2 regions of the Acidovorax sp. LjRoot74 genome follow, and region 2 is predicted to be linked to the other one. Evidence: predicted binding sites of a transcription regulator. Region 2 holds the regulator's gene; the other holds the start of a gene.
What was found. The regulator NrdR, encoded in region 2, represses ribonucleotide reductase genes. The targets are predictions, from matches to a motif close to CACNANATNTNGTG.
Positions count from the first base shown of each region.

Region 1: ACSQ3O_RS22385 (ribonucleoside-diphosphate reductase subunit alpha) is a predicted target of NrdR. The motif match lies at 12,018-12,031, and genes of this name have one in related genera.

Region 1 is NZ_CAXUTI020000001.1:4,701,260-4,716,207, reverse strand. It holds gene ACSQ3O_RS22430 (hypothetical protein) at 1-384, shown strand, start outside; gene ACSQ3O_RS22425 (TlpA family protein disulfide reductase) at 381-977, shown strand; gene accB (acetyl-CoA carboxylase biotin carboxyl carrier protein) at 1,138-1,590, shown strand; gene accC (acetyl-CoA carboxylase biotin carboxylase subunit) at 1,598-2,947, shown strand; gene prmA (50S ribosomal protein L11 methyltransferase) at 3,023-3,925, shown strand; gene ACSQ3O_RS22405 (DUF3426 domain-containing protein) at 4,146-5,780, shown strand; gene ACSQ3O_RS22400 (carbohydrate kinase family protein) at 5,813-6,709, shown strand; gene ACSQ3O_RS22395 (histone) at 6,873-7,460, opposite strand; gene ACSQ3O_RS22390 (ribonucleotide-diphosphate reductase subunit beta) at 7,645-8,844, opposite strand; gene ACSQ3O_RS22385 (ribonucleoside-diphosphate reductase subunit alpha) at 8,980-11,925, opposite strand; gene ACSQ3O_RS22380 (hypothetical protein) at 12,061-12,273, shown strand; gene ampD (1,6-anhydro-N-acetylmuramyl-L-alanine amidase AmpD) at 12,296-12,916, opposite strand; gene ACSQ3O_RS22370 (sigma-54-dependent transcriptional regulator) at 12,900-14,408, opposite strand; gene ACSQ3O_RS22365 (ATP-binding protein) at 14,420-14,948, opposite strand, start outside.
Region 2 is NZ_CAXUTI020000001.1:1,931,264-1,946,211, reverse strand. It holds gene ACSQ3O_RS08890 (DUF349 domain-containing protein) at 1-2,066, opposite strand, end outside; gene ACSQ3O_RS08885 (transglycosylase SLT domain-containing protein) at 3,168-4,007, shown strand; ZMP/ZTP riboswitch at 4,035-4,187, shown strand; gene glyA (serine hydroxymethyltransferase) at 4,224-5,468, shown strand; gene nrdR (transcriptional regulator NrdR) at 5,490-5,939, shown strand; gene ACSQ3O_RS08870 (DMT family transporter) at 6,214-7,113, shown strand; gene ACSQ3O_RS08865 (bifunctional metallophosphatase/5'-nucleotidase) at 7,163-8,959, opposite strand; gene aroC (chorismate synthase) at 8,996-10,093, opposite strand; gene ACSQ3O_RS08855 (caspase family protein) at 10,212-11,783, shown strand; gene ACSQ3O_RS08850 (CBS domain-containing protein) at 11,853-12,323, opposite strand; gene ACSQ3O_RS08845 (O-acetylhomoserine aminocarboxypropyltransferase) at 12,433-13,743, shown strand; gene ACSQ3O_RS08840 (alpha/beta fold hydrolase) at 13,746-14,564, shown strand; gene ACSQ3O_RS08835 (DUF418 domain-containing protein) at 14,608-14,948, opposite strand, start outside.

The DNA of each region.
Region 1 (14,948 bases), 2.8 Mb from region 2:
CGCCAGCTGGCACTGGTCTGGATGGAGCGGATGGCGGCGTTTCGTCCGCATCTGGCGGGGGCTGTCTGGCACGGCACTGCCACGCGCTTGTCGGATATTTATTTGCAGTTGTTCTGTGATGACCCCAAATCTGCTGAGATAGCGCTGATCGACCACCATGTGGACTATGAACCCCGCACGGTGACGGGTTTTCATGGTGAATCGGTCGAGGCCCTGAGTCTGGGCAGCAAGTCGCCGGAACTCAATGAGATGATCGGGGTACATCTGCTGATCTATGACCTCGATGATTTGCGGGGGGCCTTGAAGCCCGACACCAAAGGCCGCATCCCGCGCGGCGACATGACGGCTGTGCGCCGCCTGCTCCAGGAAACCCCTGTCCCATGACGAAGACGACTCCCTCCGATTTGCCTGAATCCGCGTCTGGGCAACCTGCCGTGCTGCCTCAGGCTTCCTCGCCCACTCGACGTCGCCTGCTGTATGCCGGTGTGGCTGGGGCGGCAGCCCTGGGCGGCGCAGGGCTGGCGTGGTGGAAATTCCAGCCGCACGCGATGGAGGCTGGTGCGGAGCAGGCGCTGTGGGGTATGGAGTTTGAAAAGCCGGAGGGGGGTGTGGTCGCCCTCAAGACTTTTTCCGGCAAGCCACTGCTGCTCAACTTCTGGGCCACCTGGTGCCCTCCCTGTGTGGAGGAGTTGCCGATGCTCAACGCCTTCTATCGTGAACATGCCGCCAAAGGTTGGCAAGTTCTGGGTTTGGCCATTGACCAGCCTTCGGCTGTGCGCAAATTCCTGGCCCGCATTCCTCTGGAGTTCCCTGTGGGGCTGGCGGGATTGGGCGGGACGGACCTGGGGCGCTCGCTGGGTAACCTGACTGGTGGCTTGCCTTTCACTGTGGTGCTGGGTGGGGCCGGGCGGGTGCTGCATCGTAAAATGGGGCAGGTGACCCCCGAGGATTTGCAGCTGTGGGCGTCCTTGCGTTGAGGCGATTGGCCTCTGCGCCTCCTCTGTAGGCGCTTGTTACTGGAGGCCAGGCTGACTATTTCCATGATGAAGTTCATGGAAAATGGATGTGGAAGACTGCGATAGGGTGAAATTGGAGTAAATTCGCGCCCTATTCAGTTTTATAGCCGTTGGAGCTTCCATGGATCTGCGAAAACTCAAAACCCTCATCGATCTCGTGTCCGAGTCGAATGTGTCCGAACTCGAAATCACGGAGGCCGAGGGCAAAGTCCGCATCGTCAAGAGCGGTGGCGCCGTGGTTCAGCAGTATGTCCCCGCCCCCATGCAGGCGCCTGTGGCCCCTGCACCTGCAGCCGCTGCCCCGGTGGCGGAGCTGCCAGCCCCGCCGGCAGCCCCCGCAGGCCACATCGTCAAATCGCCCATGGTCGGCACCTTCTACCGCTCGTCCAGCCCGGGCGCCAAGCCTTTTGTGGAAGTGGGCAGTCAGGTCAAGGAAGGCGAGACCATCTGCATCATCGAGGCTATGAAGATCCTCAACGAGATCGAGGCCGACAAGTCGGGCACGGTCACTCGCATCCTGGGTGAAAACGGCCAGGCCGTGGAATACGGACAACCTTTGTTCGTCATCGAATAAGGCGCGCATGTTCAAGAAAATCCTGGTCGCAAACAGAGGGGAGATTGCCCTTCGCATTCAGCGCGCCTGCAGCGAACTTGGGATCAAGGCCGTGATGGTCTATTCCGAAGCCGACCGCGACGCCAAGTACGTCAAGCTGGCCGAAGAGGCGGTGTGCATCGGCCCCGCGCCCTCGCCGCTGTCCTACCTCAACATGCCGGCCATCATTTCGGCGGCGGAAGTGACCGATGCCGAAGCCATCCACCCCGGCTACGGTTTCCTGTCCGAGAACGCCGACTTCGCCGAGCGCGTGGAAAAGAGCGGTTTCCAGTTCATCGGCCCCACGCCTGACAACATCCGTACGATGGGTGACAAGGTTTCAGCCAAGCAGGCGATGATTCGCGCGGGCGTTCCCTGTGTGCCGGGCTCCGAGGGCGAGTTGCCCGATGACCCGGTGCAGATCCGCCGCATCGCCAAGGCCATTGGCTACCCGGTCATCATCAAGGCCGCAGGCGGCGGCGGTGGCCGTGGCATGCGCGTGGTGCACACCGAGGCTGCCTTGGTCAATGCCGTGCAGATGACCAAGGCCGAAGCGGGTGCTGCGTTTGGCAATCCTGCGGTGTACATGGAGAAGTTCCTCCAGAACCCCCGCCACATCGAGATCCAGATCCTGGCCGACAAGCACCGCAACGCGGTGTATCTGGGCGAGCGCGACTGCTCCATGCAGCGCCGCCACCAGAAGGTGATCGAAGAGGCGCCAGCCCCCGGCATCCCCCGCAAGCTGATCGAGAAGATCGGCGAGCGTTGCGTAGCCGCCTGCAAGAAGATCGGCTACCGTGGCGCGGGCACGTTCGAGTTCCTGTACGAAAACGGCGAGTTCTACTTCATCGAGATGAACACCCGCGTGCAGGTGGAGCACCCGGTGACCGAATGGATCACCGGCGTGGACATTGTGAAGACGCAGATCATGGTGGCGGCCGGCGAGAAGCTGCCCTTCACCCAGCGCCAGATCGAGATTCGCGGTCATGCGATCGAATGCCGCGTGAACGCGGAAGACCCGTACAAGTTCATCCCATCGCCCGGGCGCATCACGACCTGGCACCCACCAGGCGGCCCTGGTGTGCGTGTTGATTCGCATGCGTACTCGAACTACTTCGTGCCGCCCAACTACGACTCGATGATTGGCAAGATCATCGTGCACGGCGACACGCGCGAGCAGGCCCTGGCCCGCATGCGCACGGCGCTGTCCGAGACCGTGATCGAAGGCATCAACACCAACGTGCCGCTGCACCGCGAACTGATGGTGGACGCCAAGTTCATGGCGGGTGGCACCAACATCCACTACCTGGAAGAGTGGCTGTCGCAGCACAAGCGCTGAAGACGGCACCTGGCAGTTTCACATGCTGGCCCTTGGCAACAGGGGTCAGCATTTCATTTTTCTGAGAGGCGTTCCATGTTTGAGCTGAGTCTGATGTGCCCCGAGGACTGTATCGAGCCGGTCAGCGACGCGCTGGATGCGCTCGATGCGCTGAGCGTGTCGGTAGAAGATGCCGACGCCCAGACAGATGCCGAGCAGGCGCTGTTTGGCGAGCCGGGCATGCCTCCACCCAAGGACGGCTGGCAGCGCAGCCGTGTGGTGGCGCTGTTCCCGTCCGAGGTGGCGGCGCGCGAAGCGCAGCAGCTGCTGGTGGTCCAGGACTTCTTTGTGGGTTGTCAGGTGCTGGGTGTGGCGCAGGTCGCCGAGCAGGACTGGGTGCGGCTCACACAGTCGCAGTTTGCCCCGGTGGACATCACGCCGGATTTCTGGATCGTTCCCACCTGGCACGAGCTGCCCGCGCAGGCCGTGCGCAGCATCCGCCTGGACCCGGGTCTGGCCTTTGGTACCGGCACCCACCCCACCACACGCATGTGCCTGCGCTGGATTGCGCGCAATGGGGCAGTGCAGCCGGGGGCGGGCAACCCGCTTGGCCGGGTGCTGGACTATGGCTGCGGCTCCGGCATTCTGGCCATTGGTGCGGCCAAGTTCGGCGCTACGGACATTGATGCTGTGGACATTGACCCCGCTGCCGTGGAGTCCGCCGCCCAGAACGCGCAGGCCAACGGCGTGCAGCTGAACACAGGCCTGCCCGACAAGGCGCGGGGCGAATACCAGACGGTGTTGGCCAACATTCTTGCTACCCCCTTGAGGGTGTTGGCGCCCTTGTTGTGTGCCCATGTGGCGCCGGGTGGGCACCTGGTGCTCGCAGGCATTCTGGAGCGCCAGGCAGACGAACTCAAGGAAGCCTATGCGCCATGGGTTCGGCTGGAAGTGGCAGATACCGAAGATGGCTGGATCCTGATGACCGCCCAGCGCTGAGACGGTGTGGAGGAACCCGCCATGCCCGCTCATCCCGCCAAAACACACCCGTCCGCTGTTGCCAATGCTCGCCATAGCCCGCGCTATGGCTGTGCTTTGCCCCTGGATCGGGCACGGTTTGGCGGCCTGCTCGGGCTCGCCGGACTCATTCGCGCCTGCTGAGCCTGCGCGTGTTATGCCTGGGCCGTAGTGACAACGCGGCCCCTACAATCCACCGCTGATGAGCCAGATCACTCGCTGCCCGTCCTGCGCCACCTCTTTCAAGGTCGTGGCGGACCAATTGCGCATCTCGGAGGGGTGGGTGCGGTGTGGGCAATGCAAGGAGGTGTTTGACGCCTCGGCGCATTTGTTGCCTGTGGCGCCGCCCGCACTTTTGCCGGACGTGTCGCTCACGGACGTGCGGCCAGCTCCAGCCTCTGCGGTTCGCAAAGCCGATGCAGGACGCGCCTGGGGGGGCGGTTCGGCCCCGCCGGTTCCTCCCGCGTTAGGTGGGGGTGTCCGGGAGGCTCCAGCGGTCGATGACGAGGCGCGCTTCATTGCGCGTGCCGACGACGGCAGGCGTCATGCCGTTGCCACGCCGTCTGTGGCTGCTGCACCTCTGGCGCCGACGATGCCTGTGCTGGACATTCCGGCGCCCACCGTGCCCGCATTCTTGGCTGTAGGGGCAGAGGTGCCCGAGGAAAACGCCTTGGGCCTAGCGCCCACCGCGCCATTTGCGTGGCGGTCTACCTCGGTGCCCTTGCCGGAAAAGGTGCTCACTCCCACCGCTGCGCCTTGGGAACAGCCAACGTTGCAGGTTCCGGTTACAGAGGATGCTGCTGCCAAACCGATGTTGAATGCCGCTGTAGAGGCCGCTGCCGAAGATGGTGCGCCGTCTTTGCTGGTGCCCGGCGTTGTTGATGCGCCCAAGGTTGCCGAGGTTTCCCACGGGGGATATGAGCTTCCGGCCGCTGACCTGCATGATTCCGTCTGGCCTGTGGGGCAGGTGATTCCTGATGAGCGCGGGGAAGACAAGGCCCTGGCGGAAATCGTCAAGACCCCGGCCAGTGAGGGTGAGGATTCTCTATCGCCGGAACCTGAACCGGCATCTGCCGAACCTCCTGCAGACTTGCGTGGTGCTGTGCCCGATGCCTCGTCGGCAGCGCCTGTGCTCCCTGGATTGCTGCCGCAACCTCTGCCCTCGGTGGACTTTGTGCAGCTGCCTGTGGCGGAGGAGGCGGCGACCACATTGGAGCTGGTGGCAGATGATTCCCCTGCCGCTGTGTTGCAGGCCCGCGTGCGCAAGCCCCTGCCCAGCCAGGCGGAAGAAAAAGAAGAGGGTGAGGGGCATGATGCAGAGCCTGAGGTCAGCTTTGTGGTCGCCGCCCGGCGCAAGGCTTTCTGGCGCAAGCCTGCAGTGCGAGCGGCGCTGGTGCTTGTGTCGCTGGTCTTGATGGTGGGCTTGGTGCTGCAGGTGGCTATTCAGGAGCGTGACCGCATTGCTGCCATGGACGCGCGTGCGAGACCTTGGCTGCTCCAGTTGTGCGAGCCCTTGCGGTGTGAGATCGCCCCACAGCGCCAGATCGCCGATGTGGTGATCGACAGTTCTTCCTTTAACAAGGCCCGGGGAGACAGCTACCAGTTGGCACTGGCGATGAAAAGCAAAGCTGATATCCCGTTGGCCATGCCGGCCGTGGAGTTGACCTTGACCGATGCGCAGGACCAGCCTGTATTGCGCCGGGTGCTGCTGCCGGCGGACATGGCCGCTCCGGCTGAACTGCCCGCACGCGGCGAGTGGAGCACATCGGTATCTGTGATCGTGACCACTGGCGGCGCGCGTGTCGCGGGGTACCGGCTGCTGGCGTTTTACCCCTGAATTTCTACCAACCGACTGACTGATTTATTTTTATGGCTGCCCTTATTTGTGGTTCCCTGGCGTTCGACACCATCATGACCTTCGAGGGGCGGTTTGCTGAGCAGATCCTGCCCGACCAGTTGCACATTCTCAATGTGTCTTTCCTGGTGCCTTCGCTGCGCCGGGATTTCGGTGGGTGTGCGGGCAACATTGCCTACAGCCTCAAACTGCTGGGTGGTGAACCTTTGCCCATGGCCATGCTGGGCAGCGATGGGGCCGACTATCTGCAACGCCTGGAATCGTTGGGCATCAGTTGCCGCTATGTGGGCCAGGTGCAGGACACCTATACCGCGCAGGCCATGATCATGACGGACCGCGACAACAACCAGATCACGGCCTTCCATCCGGGCGCCATGATGCAGGCGCATGAGAATCGCATTGATGCAGACACCCGGGCGAGCGTGGGGATTGTTGCGCCGGATGGGCGCGATGCCATGCTTCAGCATGCTGCTCAGTTCGTGGCGGCGGGCATTCCTTTTGTGTTCGATCCCGGACAGGGGCTGCCCATGTTCAGTGGGGAAGAGTTGGCGCAGTTTATTGAGCAGGCGTCCTGGGTGACAGTCAACGACTATGAAGGCAAGATGCTGTGCGATCGCACGGGTTGGACCCTGGCCGATATCTCGCGCAAGGTGAAAGGTCTGGTGGTGACGTTGGGGGCCGAAGGTTGCGAGGTGTGGGTCGAGGGAGAAAAGACCCATGTTCCCCCCGTGGTGCCTGCACAGGTGGTGGACCCTACGGGGTGTGGCGATGCCTGGCGTGGCGCGCTGCTCTTTGGCCTGGAGAAGGGGTGGACGCTGGCGCGCTGTGCTGAGTTGGGTAACCGTGTCGGGGCCCTGAAAATCGCACAGCGTGGACCCCAGAACTACACGCTGGACTTTGTGGTGGAGTGATGGATGCTGGTATGGGCCGCTGACTGCTCAGGCTCGGTATGTCTTTTGGGGTCTGCTGCCACTGTTCGTTCCTGGTCGTTGGCCTCTTGTCCATCCATAGTCCAGTGCAGGCATAAAAAAACCCGGTGCACAGGCACCGGGTTGAGCGTGTGATACGCCAGGATCAGGGCTTGTTGCCCGTAGGGAACGGCCAAGCCGCCTGAGGATTCAGGGTGGTTTGTGCGGCTGGAGCGGCCGCAGGGGCAGGCGCCTTGGGGGCCTTCTTGGCCGGTGCAGCTTTCTTGGCGGGGGCCTTGGCGGTGGCCTTCTTGGCGGGCGCGGCTGCCTTTTTGGCAGGAGCGGCCTTCTTGGCGGGCGCTGCTGGCTTCTTTGCTGCTACAGCCTTTTTGGCGGGAGCGGCTTTCTTTGCCGGTGCTGCTGCCTTCTTGGTAGGTGCGGCCTTCTTCGCTGCTACGGCCTTCTTGGCGGGAGCGGCTTTCTTTGCCGGTGCTGCTGCCTTCTTGGCAGGTGCGGCCTTCTTCGCTGCTACGGCCTTCTTGGCGGGAGCGGCTTTCTTTGCCGGTGCTGCTGCCTTCTTGGCAGGCGCGGCCTTTTTCGCTGCTACGGCCTTCTTGGCGGGAGCGGCTTTCTTTGCCGGTGCTGCTGCCTTTTTGGCAGGTGCAGCTTTCTTCGCTGCTACAGGTTTTGCTGCCGCTGCAGCTTTTTTCGCGGGGGCTGCCTTCTTAGCGGCCGGTTTTTTCGCAGTTGCCATCATGTTCTCCTTGGGTCAATTTGCAAAGAGCACTCTCTGTCTGCTGTGGACAGAAAGCGATCCATGGAGATGGATGAAAACTCCATCTCCATGAACACGGGAACGCCCTCCACGGCGGCGCTCTGGGGCGCTTTCTGTGAGGAGCGTGGTGTAAAAATCCATGGTGGTGTGATGCGAACGGGTGCTAGTCCCAGGACAGCGCACCACCGGACTGGTATTCAATAACCCGGGTTTCGAAGAAGTTGCGCTCCTTCTTCAGGTCGATCATCTCGCTCATCCACGGGAACGGGTTTTCTTCGTTGGGGAACAGCGTCTCCAGTCCGATCTGCGTCGCGCGGCGGTTGGCGATGTAGCGCAGGTAGCCCTTGAACATGGAGGCGTTCATGCCCAGCACGCCACGTGGCATGGTGTCCTCGGCATAACGGTACTCCAGCTCCACGGCCTTGAGGAACAGCGCCTTGATCTCGGCCTTGAACTCTGCGGTCCACAGGTGAGGATTTTCGAGTTTGAGCTGGTTGATCAGGTCGATGCCAAAGTTGCAGTGCATCGATTCGTCGCGAAGGATGTACTGGTACTGTTCGGCGGCACCGGTCATCTTGTTCTGGCGGCCCAGCGCCAAGATCTGCGTAAAGCCGACGTAGAAGAACAGGCCTTCCATCAGGCAGGCAAACACAATCAGCGATTTGAGCAGCGTTTGATCCGTGTCGGGCGTGCCGGTGTGGAAGTTGGGGTCCATGATCGCCTCGATAAAGGGGATCAGGAACTCGTCCTTGTCACGGATCGACTGGACTTCGTTATAGGCGTTGAAGATCTCGCTTTCATCCAGACCCAGCGACTCCACGATGTACTGGTAGGCGTGCGTGTGGATCGCTTCCTCGAACGCTTGGCGCAGCAGGAATTGGCGGCACTCGGGCGCCGTGATGTGGCGGTAGGTACCCAGCACGATGTTGTTGGCGGCCAGCGAGTCGGCGGTCACGAAGAAGCCGAGGTTGCGCTTGATGATGCGGCGCTCGTCTTCGGTCAGGCCGTTGGGGTCCTTCCACAACGCGATGTCGCGCGTCATGTTCACTTCCTGCGGCATCCAGTGGTTGGCGCAGGTGGCAAGGTACTTTTCCCACGCCCACTTGTACTTGAACGGCACCAGTTGATTGACGTCGGTCTGGCCGTTGATGATGCGCTTGTCGGCCGCATTGACGCGCCGATGTGCGGGGGCCACCGCTGCAGTAGCCGGGGTGGTTGCAGAGGCAGTCATGGATGCGTGCACGGCCTGCAAGGTGGGGGTCTGGAAAGACAGGGGCGGCTGTTCCGCCGGGTGGCTCTTGTTCAGTCCACCGTCCAGTTGATTTTGCGATGAGGGCTTGACTTCTTCGTCCCAGGACAACATAGATTTTCCAGTGTTCGGATTATGAAAGCAGTGCTGCAAAAAGGAAAGCACTGCAGCGTTGTGCAGCAACGTTTTGTTGCTTCACAGCACAGGCACAACACCTCAAAGCAGTCCGAGGTGTTGTGCGCAAAGTCCTTATTGGCAGGCTTCGCAACCAGGATCGTCGATGGCGCAGAACTTCACGTCCGTAGCGGGCACTGCGACGGACTGCGCAGCAGCTGCGGCAGCCGCTGCTTCGAGTGCGCTTGTTTGTGCCTGTGTGGGCGCAGATGCTGCAGGCGCACCGCCTTCATTGCCGGAAGACACAGCGTTGAGCTGGCGTGTGTTCACGGTGCTCATCTCAACGTGCGTGGCGCTTTGTGTGCGCAGGTAGTAGGTGGTCTTGAGGCCACGGATCCAGGCCAGCTTGTAGGTGTCGTCCAGCTTCTTGCCCGATGCACCAGCCATGTAGATGTTCAGGCTCTGCGCCTGGTCGATCCACTTCTGGCGGCGCGATGCGGCCTCGACCAGCCACTGTGGCTCCACTTCGAAGGCTGTGGAGTACAGCGCCTTGATGTCGGCCGGCACACGGTCGATGGGGTGCAGCGAACCCTTGAAGTGCTTGAGGTCCATGACCATCACGTCGTCCCACAGGCCCAGGCGTTTGAGGTCGCGCACCAGGCCGCCATTGATGACCGTGAACTCACCCGACAGGTTGGACTTCACCGACAGGTTGCCGAACGAAGGCTCGATCGATGCGTCCACGCCAATGATGTTGGAGATGGTGGCTGTGGGGGCGATGGCCACGCAGTTGGAGTTGCGCATGCCGTCCTGCGCAATCTTTTTGCGCAGGGCATCCCAGTCCAGCGTGGACGAGCGGTTCACTTCCACATAGCCGCCGCGGGCCTGCGAAAGCATGTCCAGCGTGTCGAAGGGCAAGATGCCGCGATCCCACAGCGAGCCCTTGTAGCTCGAGTACTTGCCGCGTTCCTTGGCCAGCTCGGTAGAGGCCCAGTAGGCGTAGTAGCAGATGGCTTCCATCGACTTGTCGGCAAACTCCACGGCCTCTTGCGACGCATAGGGTATGCGCAGTTCGTACAGGCTGTCCTGGAAGGCCATCACGCCCAGGCCCACGGGTCGGTGGCGCAGGTTGGAGTCGCGGGCCTTGGTGACGGCGTAGTAGTTGATGTCGATCACGTTGTCCAGCATGCGCATGGCCACGGTGATGGTCTTCTTGAGCTTGTCGTGGTCGATCTGCCCGTTCTTCAGATGCTGCAGCAGGTTGACCGAACCCAGGTTGCACACGGCGGTTTCGGTGTCGCTGGTATTGAGCGTGATCTCGGTGCACAGGTTGGACGAGTGCACCACGCCCGCGTGCTGCTGGGGCGAGCGCACGTTGCAGGCATCCTTGTACGTGATCCAGGGATGACCGGTCTCGAACAGCATGGTCAGCATCTTGCGCCACAGGTCGGTCGCCTGCACCGTCTTGGCGGGCTTGATCTCGCCGCGTGCAGCCTTTGCTTCGTAAGCCACGTAGGCCTTTTCGAAGTCTGCGCCGAACAGGTCGTGCAGATCGGGTACGTTAGATGGCGAGAACAGCGTCCAGGTGCCCTTTTCCATCACGCGGCGCATGAACAGGTCGGGGATCCAGTTGGCCGTGTTCATGTCGTGCGTGCGGCGGCGGTCATCGCCGGTGTTCTTGCGCAGTTCCAGGAACTCTTCGATATCCAGGTGCCAGGTTTCCAGGTAGGTGCAGACGGCGCCCTTGCGCTTGCCGCCCTGGTTCACGGCCACGGCCGTGTCGTTCACCACCTTGAGGAACGGAACCACGCCTTGCGATTCGCCGTTCGTGCCCTTGATGTGCGAGCCCAGGGCGCGCACGCGGGTCCAGTCATTGCCCAGGCCGCCGGCAAATTTGGACAGCAAGGCGTTTTCTTTGATGGATTCGTAGATGCCGTCCAGGTCGTCGGGCACGGTGGTCAGGTAGCAGCTGGATAGCTGCGAGCGCAGCGTGCCGCTGTTGAACAGCGTGGGCGTGCTCGACATGAAATCGAAGGACGACAGCACTTCGTAAAACTCAATGGCGCGGGCTTCGCGGTCGGTCTCGTTCAGTGCCAGGCCCATGGCCACGCGCATGAAGAAGGCCTGGGGCAATTCGATGCGGGTCTTCTTGACGTGCAGGAAGTAGCGGTCGTACAGGGTCTGCAGGCCGAGGTAGTCGAACTTCAGGTCGCGGTCGGCCTTGAGGGCTGCGCCCAGGCGTTGCAGGTTGTACTGCAGCAGACGCTCGTCCAGCAGCTCGTTGTCCACACCCTTCTTGATGAATTGGGGGAAGTATTCGAGGTAAGCCTGGCCCATCTCGGCCTGGGTCACTTCCTTGCCCAGCACCTCGCGCACGATGGTGTGCAGCAGCAGGCGGGCTGTGGCGTAGGTGTAGTCAGGGTCTTTTTCGATGAGTGTGCGTGCGGCCAGGATGGACGCCTTGTAGACCTCGTCCATGGGGACGCCGTCATACAGGTTGCGCATGGTCTCTGCCACGATGGGGTCGGCCTTGACGTCCGCGCCCAGGTTCACACAGGCCGATTCGATGAGTGCCTGCAGCCGACCCAGATCCAGGGCAATGCGTGCGTCACCGTCCATCACATGCAGCACAGGGGCAGATGCCACAGGAGCCTGCTGGTCGCTCTGGCGGGCACGTTCCTGGGTGCGGCGCTCGCGGTACAGCACATAGGCGCGGGCCACTTCGTGGTGGCCACCGCGCATCAGGCCCAGCTCCACATGGTCCTGTACGTCTTCAATATGGAAGGTGCCGCCACCAGGGCGCGAGCGCACCAGTGCCCGGGTAACGTTGTGGGTCAGCGTGTCAACTACTTCGCGGACGCTGGCGGATGCAGCACCCTGTGTTCCGTGGACTGCGAGGAATGCCTTCATCATGGCGACTGCAATTTTTTGCGGTTCGAACGGCACCACAGCGCCATTGCGGCGAATGATCTGGTGGTGCGCGAACGCATTGCTGGCCGTTGCCGCAGGGGTGGCTTGGGATTCGGGGGAATCTGATGTGCCGGGCTGGGCGGTGGAAGGCGTGTTCAAAGCAGCTTGCATGGGTGTCCTCTTCTGTGGGCTGTCTGGAGTGGGAGTGCGGCGTGAGTGCCGCCGCAATGGGAGAGTGGAGCGCCGGACTTTAGTCTGTCGCACACTATATATGGTGTGTCGTGTGTGTTCAAGACACTACCGGTAGTGTACCGCTTGAAGCGGGTCGAAAAAGGGAAACAAGCTGTGTTAGGCCTGTGGAGAGCCAGCAGAGCACCCGGCGCGAAGCCCTTGCGGGCGTTGCGATCGGTGCTGAAAACCCTGAAATGGTGGGCGCTGGCAGCGGATTTGACCTCCGAGGCCGCGCAATGCTTGGATGGAAAAAAATGTGCAAATGCACAAAGAAAAAAACCGCGCTGACGCTTCGCGGCGACAGTGCCAGTCAATGGGGCGGCGGTGTGCCGGACGGAGCGGCTGGGGGGAACTGGTGGCGCGGCCAGTCCAGTGCCTTTTGCAGGACGGCCCAGTCGAAGCCGGGACCAGGGTCCTGCTTGCGCCCGGGGGCAATGTGTTCGTGCCCCGCCACATGGGCGATGGGATAACGCTGCGCGATGTCCTGGCACAGCCGGGCCAGTGTCTGGTACTGGGCGGCCTCAAAGCCCAGGCCTTCCAGTCCCTCCAGCTCAATGCCGATGGAGTCGTCGTTGCACTGGGCGCGCCCCCGATAAAAAGACTGCCCCGCGTGCCAGGCACGCAGGTCGCAGTTCACAAACTGCCAAGGCACACCCATGCGGTCGATAAAAAAATGGGCGGAAACCTGCAGGCCCCGGATGCCTTGGTAATAGGGATGCGCGTTCCAGTCCAGGGTGTTGGTGAACAGCTGTTGCACAGCCCCCGTCCCGAATTCGCCAGGCGGCAGGCTGATGGAGTGCACCACGATCAGATCGACCCCCCGGCCCCCCTCCGGACGCATTCCATGGTTGGGGGACTCCAGCCGGTGCGCAGCGCGGTGCCAGCCGCCCTCCCAGGGATCGGCTGGCCAGGCGTCATCCAATGTCGTCATGCGGGTCCTGGTCGTTCGGGACGGCGATGTTCAGGCGGGCGATGCGATAGCGGATCTGGCGCAGGCTGATGCCCAGCCGTGCAGCGGTGGCGGTGCGGTTGAACCCGGCCTCTTTCAGGGCGCGGATCAGTATCTCGCGCTCCTGCTGGTCCAGCCATGCCTGCAGGTCGTTGGGCAGGGGCGGGGCGCAGGCGGTGCTGGCGTGATCCGGTGCGCTTGTCTCGGTGGGCTGCGCCAGTTGCGGGGCGGCGGGTGATGTTGCCAGTCGTACCGCTTGCGCGTCGGTGGTGCCAGTCGGCCCATCGACGTGCAGTTCTTCGCCATCGCTGAGTGCCACCGCGCGGTGCAGCAGGTTCTCCAGCTCCCGCACATTGCCCGTGAGCGGGTGGGCGGCGATGGCAGCGAGTGCACGGTCGGTTAGGGCTGGCACGGGCATGCCGGACTCCTGGGCGATGCGGGACAGCAGCGCCGTGCAGAGCGCGGGCAGGTCCTCGCGCCGCTCCCGCAGTGGCGGGATAACGATCTCGATCACATTGAGCCGGTAGTACAGGTCCTGCCGGAAGCGGCCGGACTGTACATCGGCAGCCAGATCCCGGTGGGTGGCGCTCACGATGCGCACATCCACGGTTTCTTCCTGGGTGGAGCCCAGCGGGCGCACGCTGCGCTCCTGGATGGAGCGCAGCAGCTTGGACTGCATGGCCAGGGGCAGATCGCCGATTTCGTCCAGGAAAAGGGTGCCCCCGCGTGCGGCCTGAAAGTACCCGTCCCGGTCCTGGGTGGCACCGGTGTACGAGCCCTTGCGGGCGCCAAAAAATTCGGCTTCGAGCAGGTTCTCCGGGATGGCGCCGCAGTTCACGGCCACCAGGGGGCCGTCGGCGCGCTGGCTGCTGGCATGCAGCGCCTGCGCCACCAGCTCCTTGCCGGTGCCTGACTCGCCATGGATGAGAACCGGCGCCATGCCGCGCGAGACCTTGGCCACCCGCTGCTTGACGTTGCGGATGGCTTCCGACGCACCGACCAGCTTGTCCAGCGCCGCGTTGCCCGACGCATGCTCGGCCGCCGTCGCCGCTTGCCGTTGCTGCCCGGGGCTGCGGGTGGCACGGGGGGCAGGTACCCCACCGGTGCCTTGCACTGCCGAGGCCACCACCGAGCGGAACTGCTTCAGGTCCACCGGTTTGGTCAGGTAGTCGAAGGCGCCTGAGCGCAGCGCCTCGACCGCGTTCTCTGCCGAGCCGTAGGCGGTCATGACCACGCAACGCTCCCGGCGCTGCTGGTCACGCAGGTCCTGCAGCAGCTCCATACCAAAGCCATCGGGCAGCCGCATGTCGGTGATCACGGCATCAAAGCGATGGGCCTTGAGCTGGTCGCGCGCCTCCTGCACGCTGGACGCCGTCTCCACGCGGTAGCCTTCGCGCAGCAGGGTCAGCTCGTACAAGGTGCGCAGATCGGGTTCGTCATCAACGACGAGGATGGAGGCAGCAGGGGCGTTCATGGCAATCCGGTTCAGACCACGATGGTGTCAAACAGCGTCGCGGCGTCGGCAGGGCGGGTGGTACGGCGGAAGCCCACGGTGAACGCGTTGCCTCCGGTCTCGCCCCGCAGCGTGGTGCGGTTCAGCCGCTGGTAGCTGATGGACGCGCCATGGCGCTGGCACAGCTCGCGGCAAATATAAAGCCCCAGGCCGCTGGAGCGGCTCTCGGAAGAGAAGAAAGGCTCGAACAGGTGGCGTTCCACGGACTTGTCCATGGGGGCTCCGTCGCTCCACACCTGTAGGCTGATCTGGCCTGCTGGCGTAGCGCGTGTGGTAACACACAGGGAGTCGGGCTCCGGCCCCATGTAGCGCAGGGCATTGTCCAGCAGGTTCACCAGCACGCGGCGCAGGTGCTCGCCATCAAACTCCACCTGCGTGGACTGGGTGTCCAGCATGACCACCGCACGGCGCTGCACCGGGTCCTGGGCTTGCCAGTCGTGCCAGATCTGGGCAATGGCCTCGTCCAGTTGCAGGGTAGACGCGGGCGCGTGGCTGATCTGG
Region 2 (14,948 bases):
GCCGCTGCAGGAGCTGCCGCTTCGCCATCGGCAGCAGCACCATCTCCCTCCGTGGCTGCATCGCCCGCAGGGGCATCGCCACCCACAGCCTGCTCTGCCGGTGCTGCTGCGCTTTGCTCCGCCTTCTGCGCAGAGGCGACTGCTTCGGCCGCCTGGGCCTGGCCGCGCAATGCCGCTTCGAGCGCTTGCACGGCAGCACGGATCTGCTGCGCATCGCCCGTGGCATTGGCCGCCTCCAGGGCCTTGGAGGCCTCCAGCACCACGCGGTCGCGTGCGCTCAGCTCGGTGGCGGCCTTTTCACGGTCAGCCGACTTGCGGTTGAAGGCCTCGTCAATGGGCTTGCGGAAGGCATCCCACAGCTTTTGCTCGTGCTTGCGATCGAGCGGCACCGACTGCGCCTCGCCCTGCCAGCGCTGCTGCAAGGCCTTGACGGCGTCAATGCGCAGCATGGGCGCCGCGCCCAGCGCCGTTGCTTCTTCGATCATGGCGTGGCGGCGGGCAAGGCTGTCTTTTTGCGCAGCCTCCAGGGGCGCTGCAGCCAGGGCAATGGCCTGTTTCCACAGCGGCTGCAGTTCGGCGAACAGCTTTTCACCCACGTGGCCACCTTCGCGCCAGCGGTCGCCAAACTGGTACAGCGCACGGTTGATGCCCTTCCAGTCGGTGGACGTGGCATGGGCCTGCGCCCAGGCCTTGACCTCCTCGATCAGCGCCAGGCGCTGTGCCTTGTGCTCAGCTGCCTCGGTACGGATCTTGTCCAGCCATGCCTCGACGACCTTGTGCGCAGCGTTGCAGGCCTCGTCGAACTTCTTCCACAACGCATGGTTGGGCGCGCCGCCTTGGTCTGCCTGCTTCCATTGGTCGCGCAGGTTGCGCAGGGTTTCCTGCATCTTGCGGCCGCCGAGGGCCTGACCCTCGGGGCGGTTGAGCAAGGCTTCTGCCTTGGCAACCAGGTCTTCACGCACCTGGTCGGCACTCCAGCGCTGCCAGCCTTCCAGCTCGCCAGCGGCGACCAGTGCCGTGTGCACCTGCTGCTCCAGGGCGTTGTCAATGTGCTTGCCGTGCACCTTGAGCACCGCACGCAGGGCGGCTGCAGCACCGGCGCTGGCCTTGCCATGGCCTTCGGCCGTTTCTTTTTCGAGCGTGGCCAAGGCCTCGCGCACCACCTGTGCGGCTTTTTCCACCACTTCAGGGGCTACCTTGGGCCTTACAGCACGCGCTGGCTTGACCGCAGCTGCAGCGGCGGCCGATGCTTCGGTCGGCAGGCCACGGGCAGCGCGCAGCTCATCGGCCCACACGGGCACGGGTGGCAGGGGGGCTGCGGCGTCTTCAGCAGCAGCGGCGGCCTGGGCCACGGCGGGCTGGAAAGCTTCCCACACCACCAGCAGCTGGGTGCGGGAGGCATCCAGAAGCGGAGGGAAGCGCGCTTCCACGCTCACCCAGCTGGCGTCGCCCGTCAGTTCCTGGGCCTGCTCCTGCCAGCGAGCCACATCGGCGCGCAGCAACTCCAGCGCAGCATGGGCGTCGCGCCAAGGCTTGGTTGAGAGCACTTCGATGCGCTGGGCCAGCAACACGGCCGCCTCGCGTTGCACCTGCACGCGGTGCTGCAGATCTTCAATGACCTTGACGCGGTCAGCCATCTGCACCTTGAGCAACGACAGCGGTTCGCGCGACAAAGGGGCACCCGCCTTGGCGGCATCGCGCTGCCAGGCCAGGGCATCGGCAATATTGAGCTTGGGGGCTGCCAGCAGCGCCTGGGCCTTCTCGGCCCACTCTGCAGCGATGGCTTCCTGCCCCTTGGCGCGGCGGATTTCATCGAGGCGCTCGCGCACGGCACGGGCAGCGCCCTTATCGCGGCCGCTCAGCTCCTTGAAGACTTCCTGCAGCTGTTCGGGCGCAGGCTGGGTGGCCAGCCAGTCACGGATGCGGGAGGCGCGCTCGCCAGAGGTGGCGGCAGAAAAGGCGCCGCCGGTCAGCGCATCGAGCGGATGCAGCTCTTGGGTTTTGGCCGGGGCCGGATTCACTTCAGGTGCGTCGGACATTTTGCTGCGGGAAAAAAATGGAAACATGGATCCAATGGATAACAAAGCGCCTTCGAAGGCAAAGCCTGAAGGCTGGCCAGGGCCACGTGCCAGACGCGCGCCAAGGCCACAAAAGAGCTATTTTCACCGGGTTCGGCCCACGGGCCTCTGGGTAGCGCGGGGTCACACCGCCGGACTGATCTGGCACAAGGCACGGCCAGGCAAGGCGGCAGGCTGAGCACCCCTCTCGGCGGCGGACTCCACCACTGCGAGCGCGCCACCATGGCTCAAGGGAACAACCCCCATTATCTATATATAAGAGCCTACCCCAGGACTTTCCAGGAATCGTGCGGCCGCACAGCCTCCAACGGGTGCCTTGAAAGAGCGCCGTCCACGAACATCTAGCGCCCCCAACAACCCCTTGACCACGCATGCCCCCCGCCCCACGCATCGCAACCTTGCGCATGGCGAAGCTTCCCCCCCACAAAGCACAAAAACACGGCAGCAAATAAGAAAGCCCGGCGGACAGGGCCTCGTGGCCTGCCCGCCGGGCTTGACGGCTGACACAACGGTCTTTGCCATCGGTCGCGATGTGGAGATGAAGGTCCACATGGCGAGGAGGCAAGGGATTGCCTCCAGGGGGTGCCTTAGAAGCGGCATCTGCTGCACCTTGGCACTGAATGCCCTCGGAGGGAGACTTCGCTTCGTCTGGCGATGCCTGAAATCTACAGGCGCCTCCACCTTACCAAAGTCGCTCGCCGGGCTCAAATCGGATTCTCAATGGCGGCCAAACGGCCGATTGAATTTGACATGAAGGCGTCACAACGGCCACCCACGCCAGGCGACTCCACACCCCCAAAAGACTGCCGAGACTGTGATTTTTTACATACTTTTCATAACTCAAGTGTCTAAAAAAATTAAACGTTAGTATTGACTATGCATTTAGTGACCTCCTAGAATCCGCCAGCCCCGAAAACGGGCTAGTAAAAACCCCAACCCGCTGCCGACCCCGGCTAAGTCAAACCAGGCAACAAGCACTCCACAGACGTGCAGCCCGGACTTGATGGCGTACCAATCCAGGCGAATTGCCGGGTAGGTGCAGTCCTCGCGACTGCCCCTCTTCCCGCTGCGTCTCAGAAAGGAAGAGCTATGACAGCGTCAGGAAAAATAGTCTCCGGCGTGCGAACCTTCGCGGCCGATGTGACCGAAGGTTTTCTTGAAATCACCCACAACAGCTTTGCCCTCATCGGCCTTGCCGTTGCTTTCATAATCATTGCCCTCACGGCCCGGCCCGATCTGCGCCAGGCAGGCGAAGAGCGCCTCATGGGCTGGCTGCAAGCCCGCCAGGTGGAAATGCTGGGCATGCCCATCGAGCCCGAAGCCAGCGAGCGCGCCACGGCCGCCAACCCCAAGGACCTGCCCAAAGAGCAGGCAGCGGTGGCCTTCTGGCTCAGCAAGAAGTACCGCGTGGCCCCCGAGCCGCTCAGCGTGCTGGTGGCCGAGGCCTACGACATTGGCACACGTGCCAAGATCGACCCCACGCTGATCCTGGCCATCATGGCCATCGAGTCGAGCTTCAATCCGTTCGCCGAGAGCGCCGTGGGCGCCCAGGGCCTCATGCAAGTCATGACCCGCGTGCACACCGACAAGTACCAGAGCTTCGGCGGCCACTTTGCCGCCTTTGACCCGGTGAGCAACCTGCGCGTGGGCGTCAAGGTGCTGCAGGAGTGCATTGCGCGTGCTGGCTCTGTCGAGGGCGGCCTGCGCTACTACGTGGGCGCGGCCAACATGGCCGACGATGGTGGCTACGCGGCGAAGGTGATGGCGGAGCATTTCCGGCTGCGCCAGGTGGCCAACGGCCGGGCCATGCCTTTCAATCCCCCACCATCGCTGTCCACCCAGGCGCCCGCGCAGAGCATCCCGGCTGCTGCCCCTGCAGTGGTGCCCTCGGCGGCCACCGACAAGGTGGCCCTGCTGTCGGGCCTTTGAGGAATGCGCTACCGCGTCGGCTACACTAGCAAGGTACGCGACTGGCGATAGGCGCTGCATCCCACACCAGGGTGCTGCCGCTGACGTGGAAACCGGCAAGGGCCCGCCCCTTGTGAACCACTGGGAAGCGTGCCGCACGGGGCCACCCGCTGCGTTCAGCCGTTCGCCTGGGCAGCCCTTGTTTCAAGGGACACAAGTTCTTAGGACTGCCAAACCATGTACGACCGCAATATTCTTGTCGAGCAAACCGATCCCGAACTCTTTGCCGCCATCCAGGCTGAAAACGCCCGGCAAGAGCACCACATCGAGCTGATCGCCAGCGAGAACTACGCCTCCCCCGCCGTGATGTGGGCGCAAGGCACCCAGCTGACCAACAAGTACGCCGAAGGCTACCCCGGCAAGCGCTACTACGGTGGCTGCGAGCATGTGGACGTGGCCGAGCAGCTGGCCATCGACCGCGTCAAGAAGATCTTCGGCGCCGATGCCGCCAACGTGCAGCCCCACTGCGGCGCATCTGCCAACGAAGCCGTGTTCCTGGCCTTCCTCAAGCCCGGCGACACCATCATGGGCATGAGCCTGGCCGAAGGCGGCCACCTGACCCACGGCATGCCGCTGAACATGTCGGGCAAGTGGTTCAACGTGGTCAGCTACGGCCTGGACAAGAACGAAGCCATTGACTACGACGCGATGGAAGCCAAGGCCCGCGAGCACAAGCCCAAGCTGATCGTGGCTGGTGCATCCGCCTACAGCCTGCACATCGATTTCGAGCGCTTCGCCAAGATCGCCAAGGAAATCGGCGCGATCTTCATGGTGGACATGGCCCACTACGCCGGCCTGATCGCTGCGGGCGTGTACCCCAACCCCGTGCCCCACGCCGACGTGGTGACATCGACCACGCACAAGAGCCTGCGCGGCCCCCGTGGCGGCATCATCCTGATGAAGGCTGAGCACGAAAAGGCCATCAACAGCGCCATCTTCCCCGGCCTGCAAGGCGGCCCGCTGATGCACGTGATCGCAGCCAAGGCCGTGGCCTTCAAGGAAGCGATGCAGCCCGAGTTCAAGGCTTATCAAGAGCAAGTGGCCAAGAACGCGAAGGTCGTGGCCGAGACGCTGACCGCACGCGGCCTGCGCATCGTGTCCGGCGGCACGCAAAGCCACGTGATGCTGGTGGACCTGCGCGCCAAGGGCATCACCGGCAAGGAAGCCGAGGCCGTGCTCGGTGCTGCCCACATGACCATCAACAAGAACGCGATCCCCAACGACCCTGAAAAGCCGATGGTGACCAGCGGCGTGCGCATTGGCACCCCCGCCATGACCACGCGCGGCTTCAAGGAAGAAGAAGCCCGCATCACGGCCAACCTGATTGCCGACGTGCTGGACAACCCCCGCGACGAAGCCAACATCGCCGCCGTGCGCGCCAAGGTCAACGCCCTGACCGCACGTTTCCCGGTCTACCGCTAAGCAAGCCGGTTCTCAGCGTCCATGAAGTGCCCCTTCTGCAGCCACCTCGAAACGCAAGTCGTTGAAACGCGGGTGTCTGAGGATGGGGTCTTCATCCGCCGCCGCCGCCAGTGCGGCGCGTGCGACAAGCGCTTCACCACCTACGAGCGGCCGGAAGTGAACTTCCCGGCCATCGTCAAGAAAGACGGTCGGCGCATTGAATACGACCGCAGCAAGCTGCTCGGCTCGTTCAACCTGGCGTTGCGCAAGCGCCCCGTGAGCACCGACCAGATCGACACGGCCATTGAGCGCATTGAAGAAAAGCTGCTCAACCTGGGCCAGCGCGAGGTGATCTCCAGCCGCATTGGCGAGCTGGTGATGCGCGAACTCAAGAAGCTCGACAAGGTGGCCTACATTCGCTTTGCCAGCGTGTACCGCAGCTTTGAAGACATCGACGACTTCCGCGCCATGGTCGATGAAGTGCGCAAGTAGCCGCGCACCGCGCCCCAGTTGCCCAGCAGGCATGAGTTCAAGCTTTTTTGGCCACCACCGCGCGCCCATCAAGCACCGATAGCTATCAATAGCATAGCAAAAACAAGCCACCCACCTGCCCTGCCTGGACAACACGCAGCGCTGCCCCCGAAGCTACAAGGCCATTCACTCCTGAAAATATAGCTACCAAGGCTTACTGGGCGCGCTCAGAAAGCCATTTTGGCTCGATATTTTTCGTTCGAGCCAGCAGCACGCCCTGCGCCCGTGCCCGACAATCCCTGCGGTGAAAACCCGCCACTTCCTGCAGCTGGTGCTGCTGTCTGCCCTGTGGGGCGCCTCGTTCCTCTTCATCCGCGTCGCCAGCCCCGTGCTGGGCCCCAATGTGATGGCTGCGCTGCGCATTGGCCTGGCCACGCTCACGCTGATTGGCATCATGCGCATTGCCAACGAGTCCTGGCCCTGGCGCCACTGGCGCGAGCTGTTCGGTCTGGGCACGCTCACCGTCGCCCTGCCCTTTTCGATGTACGCCTGGGCGGCCCTGCATTTGCCTGCTGGCTACAGCTCGCTGCTCAACACCATGGCCGTGCCATTTGGCGTGATCGCCGCCGCCTGGATGAAGGAAGACACGCTGAGTGCACGCAAATGGCTGGGCTGCATCAGCGGTTTCGCCGGGGTGGCGCTCATCGTACAGCTGGGGCCGGTGGAGCCAACCCCCGCCCTGCTGCTGGCGGCGGTGGCCTGCGTGACGGCATCGGCCTGCTACGGCATCTCGACCACCTGGATGAAACGTGCCACCCAGCGCATGTCGCCGCTGTCGATTGCGGCGGGCATCCACGCCGCGGCCCTGGTGCTGCTGCTGCCGGGCGCGGCCTGGAGCCTGCCTGAAGCGCGTTTCACGCCTGGGGCATTGGCCGCCGTGGCGGTGATGGGCATCGTGACCTCGGGCCTGGCATATTGGCTGAACCTGCGGGTGCTCAAGCATGTCTCGCCGGTGGCCGCCATGAGTTCGGCCTTCATGATCCCGCTGTTTGGCGTGGCCTGGGGCCATATTTTTCTGGGCGAGGCCCTGGGGCCAGGCATGCTCTGGGGCGGCGCGCTGGTGCTGGTGGCGACCGGGCTGGTCACCGGCTTCAACCCGCTGCAATGGCTGGGTGCGCTGCGCCGCCGCAGCTGACCCATGCCTCAGCGAATGACCTAAGCCACGACCGCAGTGCGGCCCCGCCTCAGCGGCCCACGCGCATGATGCGGTCCGTCGCGGGTGGCGCCACCGGGCTCTGCTGGCGGAAGTACGCCTCCAGCGCATCCAGGTCCAGCTCGCCCACGCGCCGGTCCTGGCCTTGCGTCAGCACCGTGAAGTTGTCCCCGCCGCTGTCCAGAAAGCTGCTCATCACCACACGCACTGACTGCGTGTCTGTCATCGGCGCACCGTTCAACGCCATGTGGCTGATGCGCGCCCCGGCGGGCTGGCTCAGGTCGTAGCGGTAGCTGAAGCCGCTGGACACCGACAGCACCCGGGGCCGCTGCACCGTATTGCCCGCGCTGGCGAACTGCTGCTCCAGCACTGCGCGGATCTGCGCACCCGTGAAGGTCTTGACCACCAGTTGGTTGCCAAAGGGCTGCACCGCATACAGCTGGCCATAACGCACCAGCCCTTGTTCATCCGGCACCAGGTCGGCACGCAGGCCGCCGGGGTTCATGAACGACAACTGCGCACTACCGTCTTCGGGCGAGCGCGTGGCCAGCAGCTGGGCGTCGGCCACCAGATTGCCCAAGACGCTCTCCAGCGCCGCGTTGGGCTGGCGGCGCATGGGGCCCCTCGCCTGCCCCACGGGCCGCTGGGCCAGCGGCACGGCAGCGGCGCGGTAGGTGTCGATGATTTTCTGCACCCCGGGATCGGCGGGAAAGGTCGGCACGGCGCTCGTGAGGGGCACCAGGCCCTGGGCGCCCGTGAAGGCCTCGCCCTGCACCACCACATTGCGCGCCGCCTTGCGGATCACGCGGCGGGTCTGCGTATCCACGCGCAGCTGGATGTCGGTGAGCAGCGTGCCGTACTGGCCTGCACTGGTCAGCAAGAACGGCTTGGCCGGGTTCACACGGCTGTAGTCGCAAACATAAGCCTGGTGCGTGTGGCCGGACACCACCACATCCACTGCCGGGTCCAGACGCTCCAGGATGGGCACGATGTCACCCGACAGGCCTGCGCAGCTGGTCTCCTGCACGCCGGCGGTGGTGCCGCCACCTTCATGGATGGCCACCACGATCACATCGGCGCCCTGGGCCTTGAGTTTCGGGATCAGCGCATTGGCCGTGGCAGCCTCGTCTTCAAACCGCAGCCCTGCCACGCCTGAAGGGCTGACCATGGTCGGCGTGGCCTGCAGCGTGAGGCCAATAAACCCCATGGTGATGGTGACGCCGCCTTCAGTAAACCGCTTGAGCCCCGTGGCGGGCAGCAGGGTGCGTCCATCCTCGCGCACCGTGTTGGCCGCCAGCAGGCCAAATTGGGCTCCCTGAAAAGGCTTGCTGATGCGGCAGGGCTCGCGCGAGGTGAATTTCTCGCAGCCACCGTTCTGCAGCCGCAGCAGCTCGCGCCAGCCCCGGTCGAATTCGTGGTTGCCGACCGCACTGAAGTCGATCTGCATGCGATTGACCGCTTCAATCGTGGGCTCGTCCAGGAACAGCGACGACACTAGCGGCGAGGCGCCCACCATGTCGCCCGCCGACACCACCGCGTGGTGGCGGGACTGTGCCTTGAGGGCCGCCATGGCGCTGGCGAAGTAGGCCATGCCCCCGGCAGGCGCCAGCACCGGGCCCGCAGGCCCTTGCACCCGGTGCGCCATGTGGGGCGGCTCCAGGTTACCGTGCAGGTCGTTGAAGCCGATGAGGGTGATATCGATGTGGGACGGCGCGCTGCCCGCCACGGGTGCGGTGGGCGCCATGCTGCCGCAGCCCGCCAGCCACAGCGGGACGGCCAATGCGGCCAGCGCCCGGCGGCGGAAGGCCCGGAACAAGCGGTTGCTCATACAGAGGGACCGCCCCTGGGACGGTAAGAGTTGGTGTTACAGAAACGAGGCCTGGATGGGCGGCACGGGCGGCACCACGTCGCCACACTGGGCGCGGTGGCGCAGGGCATGCTCCATCACCACCAGCGCCAGCAGCGCCTCGGCAATCGGAGCGGCGCGAATGCCCACGCAGGGGTCGTGACGACCCTTGGTAATCACCTCGGTGCTCTTGCCATGCACATCGATCGATTCGCGCGGGCTGATGATGGAGCTGGTGGGCTTGATGGCAATGCTCACCTCCAGGTCCTGCCCCGTGCTGATGCCGCCCAGCACACCACCCGCGTTGTTGGTGCGAAAGCCCTGCGGCGTCATCGAGTCGCCGTGCATGGTGCCCCGGTGGGCCACACTGGCAAAGCCTGCGCCAATCTCCACGCCCTTCACCGCGTTCAGGCCCATCATGGCATGGGCAATGTCGGCGTCGAGCTTGTCATACAGCGGCTCGCCCAGGCCCACCGGCACGCCGGTGGCCTGCACGCGGATGCGCGCGCCGCACGAATCACCCGCCTTGCGCAGCGCGTCCATGTAATCCTCGAACTGCTGCACATCGGCCACGGGGGCAAAGAAAGGGTTGTTGCGAACGTGGTCCCAGCTCTCGAAAGGGATGGGCAGCTCGCCCAGCTGAGTCATGCAGGCGCGGAACTCGGCGCCGTATTGCTGCGCCAGCCACTTCTTGGCCACGGCACCTGCAGCCACCGTGGGCGCCGTGAGGCGGGCCGAAGAGCGGCCGCCGCCCCGCGGGTCGCGGATGCCGTATTTGTGCCAATAGGTGTAGTCGGCATGGCCCGGGCGGAAGCTTTCGGCGATGTTGCTGTAGTCCTTGCTGCGCTGGTCGGTGTTGCGGATCAGCAAAGCAATAGGGGTGCCCGTGGTCTTGCCCTCGTACACACCCGACAGGATCTCCACCGCGTCCGGCTCATTGCGCTGCGTGACGTGGCGGCTGGTGCCGGGGCGGCGCCGGTCCAGGTCGGCCTGGATGTCGGCTTCAGAAAGGAGCATGCCGGGCGGGCAGCCGTCGATCACACAGCCAATGGCTGGGCCGTGGGATTCACCAAAGTTGGTGACTGCGAATAGGGTACCGATGGTGTTGCCGCTCATAGGCTGGATTATTCCAGACGCACGGATTGCAGAGGCGCTGGCCACGCCCTTTTCTGATTGGCGGACGGCACCTATGCCGATATAGTGGGCCCGCAAAACAAGTTTGGAGGAGCGGCCAGTGATCCAGGTCTTCGCAGTATCGCGGCATGCACAACGGTTTTTTGCGCGTGGGCTGGTGGCCCTGGGCGCGCTGGCGGCCTCGGCGCAGGCCAATGCCCCCGTGGACATACGGATCGCACTGGTCATCGGCAACTCGGCTTACCCAGGCACCGCCGCGCTGTCCAACCCTGCCAATGATGCAAAGGCGATGTCCGAGCAGCTGCGCAAGCTGGGCTTTCAGGTACTGGAGTTGCGCGACGGATCGCGGGGCCAGATGACCGAAGCCATTGACGACGCCCGCAAGCGGCTGCAGGGCAAGAACGGGGTCGGCATGCTGTACTACGCAGGCCACGGGCTGCAGATCAACTGGCGCAACTACATGGTGCCTGTGGATGCACAGCCCAAGACACAGAACGATGTGGTCGCACAGGCCGTGGATGTGGATGCGGTGATCAACGCCTTCAAGCAGGCGGGCAACCGGGTCAACATCCTGGTGCTTGATGCCTGCCGGAACAACCCCTACGACGGCACCGCGTCAGCCAAGGGGTTGGCGCAAATCGACGCCGTGCCCGGGACTTTTCTCGCCTACGCGACGGCACCGGGCAACACCGCAGACGACGGCGAAGGCAGCAATGGCCTGTACACCGGCTACCTGCTGCAGGAACTGGCCAAGCCGGTTTCCCGCATCGAGGATGTCTTCAAGCGCGTGCGCCTGCAGGTGCGGCAAAAAAGCCGGGGGCAACAGATTCCGTGGGAGAGCACCAGCCTCGAAGAAGACTTTGTCTTCAACGATGGCAGAGGCCCAGGTGCTACCACGCCGATTGCACCGCTCCCTAAACCCAAGCCTGAAGAGCGCGATCAATTGTTCCTCCGCGAGAAAACGGAGTGGGATCGCATCAAGCAATCGCGCAACCCAGACGATTTTTATGCGTTTTTGCAGACCTATCCCAACGGGATGGTGAGTGAAGCCGCTCAAAGTCGATTGGACCAGCTATCCAAACCCCAGATCACCCCCACTCCTGTGCAGGGACGCCACTCTGCGCAAAGAGACGTTCAGGTCGGAGACGAAGTCGAGTACGTGTACCGCGACTACCTCACCAAACTGGAAACACGCCGGGAAACCATCCGAGTCACCGCAATCAAGGACGGTTTTGTCGAAGTCAACGGCGGTCAACAGGTCGTGACCCTTGCTGGTGGCACCGTACGAAATGACATGGGTATCGAATTCGACCCCCCTCTTCAGGCGCTACCTGCAGATGAGTTTCAGATTGGCAAAAGATGGGTCAGCCGTTCACAGCAAACTCTGCCAAGAAACACGCCTACGCTGCTGGGCAATACAGGATGGGTGGAGCAGGACATGAAAGTGACTGCGTACGAACAAGTGACCGTGCCTGCTGGCACCATGTACGCGTACCGCGTCGAAGCCAGTTTGCAGACGTTCAGCGGCCTGTCCGGCAAGCTGACTTATTGGGTGGACCACAGAGGAACCATCCTGAAGTATGTCCGCCAAGCAAAGCTCAGCCTGCCCAACGGAGTAACCCGGGACAGCAGCTGGACACGCGAAGTCGCGCGCATCCACAAGCCACGGTGATCAAAAGCTGCCCGTTTTTATCTCCACGCAACAGCTCGCAAGCGAGCAGTCGTGGGGGCGAAAGGCACTTCAGGGCGTGTTCGCATCGCCCTTGAAGGTTTCCTCTTCCGCAGGCCAGTCGCGGATATACGCCTTGAGCATCTTGTTCTCGAAGTTCTGGCTGTCCACCACGGCTTTGGCCACGTCGTAGAAGCTGATCACGCCCATGAGCATGCGCTTGTCCATCACGGGCATGTAGCGGGCGTGGCGGTCCAGCATCATGCGGCGCACTTCGTCCATGTCGGTTTCGAGCGTGCAGGTCAGGGGCGCATCGTCCATGGCCGTGCGCACCAGCATCGTGCCCACGTTGCCACCGTTTTTGACCAGCGCCTGGATCACTTCGCGGAAGGTGAGCATGCCCACCAGGTCGCCATGCTCCATCACCACCAGCGAGCCGATGTCGCGCTCGGCCATCAGGCCCACGGCACCCGCCAGCGGCTCGTCGGGCGAGGCGGTGTAGAGGGTGTTGCCTTTGACGCGAAGGATGTCGCTGACTTTCATGGTGCTGGGTCTCCGAGAGGGCGAGAGGAGCGCGGCAGGCGCTATAGACAATTTGCTACCAAATATAGCCCACAATGCCCGCCTGCATTGACAACATGGGAGACACCCGATGCCCGGTTATTCAGACCCTGGCTTTGACACGCTGGCCCTGCACGCAGGCGCGAGCCCCGACCCTGCCACCGGCGCACGCGCCACCCCCATCCACCTGACCACCTCGTTCGTCTTCGAATCGAGCGACCACGCAGCCTCCCTCTTCAACCTGGAACGCGGCGGCCATGTGTACAGCCGAATCAGCAACCCGACCAACGCGGTGCTGGAGCAGCGCGTGGCCGCCCTGGAAGGCGGTGTGGGCGCCATTGCCACCGCCAGCGGCCAGGCCGCGCTGCACCTGGCGATTGCCACGCTGATGGGCGCGGGCAGCCACATCGTGGCCAGCACGGCGCTGTATGGCGGATCGCAGAACCTGCTGCACTACACACTCTCGCGCTTCGGCATCGAGACCACGTTCGTGAAGCCCGGCGACATCGACGGATGGCGCGCTGCGGTGCGCCCCAACACCAAGCTGTTCTTTGGCGAGACCGTGGGCAACCCCGGCTTGGATGTGCTGGACATCCCCACCGTGTCATCCATAGCGCACGAGGCGGGCGTGCCGCTACTGGTGGACTCCACCCTCACCTCGCCCTGGCTCATCAAGCCTTTTGAACACGGTGCAGATCTGGTCTACCACTCGGCCACCAAGTTTCTCTCGGGCCACGGCACCGTCGTAGGCGGCATCGTGGTGGATGGCGGCAGCTTTGACTGGGACGGTCCGAAGTCGGCCGGCAAGTTTGCCGAGCTCACGCAGCCCTACGATGGCTTTCACAACATGGTGTTCACTGAAGAAAGCACTGTGGGCGCCTTTCTGCTGCGCGCGCGGCGCGAGGGCCTGCGCGACTTTGGCGCCTGCATGAGCCCGCACACCGCCTGGCTGATCCTGCAAGGCATTGAAACCCTGCCGCTGCGCATGGCGCAGCACATGCGCAACACCGAGAAGGTGGTCGAATTTCTGGCCGCGCAGCCGTTTGTGTCGCGCGTGGGCCACCCGTTGCTGGAGTCTCACCCCAGTCATGCCTTGGCGCAAAAGCTGCTGCCACGCGGCGCGGGCTCGGTGTTCAGCTTTGACCTCAAGGGCAACCGCGAGCAGGGCAAGAAGTTCATCGAAACCCTCAAGGTTTTCAGCCACCTGGCCAACGTGGGCGACTGCCGCAGCCTGGTGATCCACCCGGCCAGCACCACGCATTTCCGCATGAGCGACGACGCGCTGGCGGGCGCGGGCATCAGCCAGGGCACGATCCGCCTGTCCATTGGCCTCGAAGACGCCGACGACCTAATTGACGACCTGAAACGCGCGCTCAAAGCCGCAGAAAAGGCGGGGGCCTGACCATGCACATCCAAGTCAACGGCGCCGCCATCTACTGCTACACCGGCGGCAAGGCCTTCGATGCCGCCAAGCCTACCGTGGTGTTCATCCACGGCGTGCTTAACGACCACAGCGTGTGGGCCCTGCAAAGCCGCTACATGGCCAACCACGGCTGGAACGTGCTGGCCATTGACCTGCCCGGCCACTGCCGCAGTGGCGGCGATGCGCCCGCCACGGTGGAACAAGGCGCGGACTTCATCGGCGCGCTGCTGGATGCTGCGGGCGTGCAGCGCGCGGCGCTGGTGGGCCACAGCTGGGGTTCGCTGATTGCGATGGAAGCCACCGCGCGGCTCAAGGACCGCATCAGCCACCTGGTGTTGGTGGGCACGGCGTTTCCGATGAAGGTGTCGCCCGCACTCATCGAGGCCTCGCAGACCGACCCGGAGAAAGCGATGCGCATGGTCAATGTGTTCTCACGCAGCACCTTGTCAGCGCCCCCGTCGGCCCTGGGCCCGGGCACCTGGGTGTTTGGCGCAGGCATGGCACTGGGCCGCAAGGTGCTGCGCAGCAACCCGGCCGTCAACGTGTTTCACCGGGGTTTCGTTGCCTGTGACAGCTATGCGGGTGGCGAGGCGGCCATGGCGGCGCTCACCTGCCCTGTGCTGTTTGCGCTGGGCAGCCAGGACCAGATGACGGCGCCCAAGGCGGCACAGGGCCTCGTCAAGGCTGCCCAAGCGGCTGGCAAGCAGGTGCAGATAACCCACCTGCCCGTGGGCCACAACCAGATGACCGAGGCGCCGGAAGAAACGCTGTTCGCGCTGCGCGACTTTCTGGCCCGCTGACTCTCGCCAGGCCCACCCTGTCGCTGGCCTGCCGCACCGCAGGTCAGCGCGCAGCCCGCCGCCAAGCGGGCCATTGCCAGAGCGTGAAGGCCCGCAGCAGCCACTCCACCGGGCCATAGGCGTGTGTGACCATCCAGCGGCGGCTCCACACCAGTTGGGCCGCGTACAGCATGAACACACCCAGCACCACCAACCAGGGCGCCACCCGGCCCACCAGTGCCAAGCCATAGGCCGTGAAAACCAGCGCCCCCACCAGCGACTGCAGCAGGTAGTTGGACAGCGCCATGCGCCCGGCAGGCTCCAGCACAGCGCCCAGGCGCTGGCCCAAGGGGTTGCGCTGCAACAACCACAGCAGCAGCGCCACGTAGCCAAAGGCCATCAGCG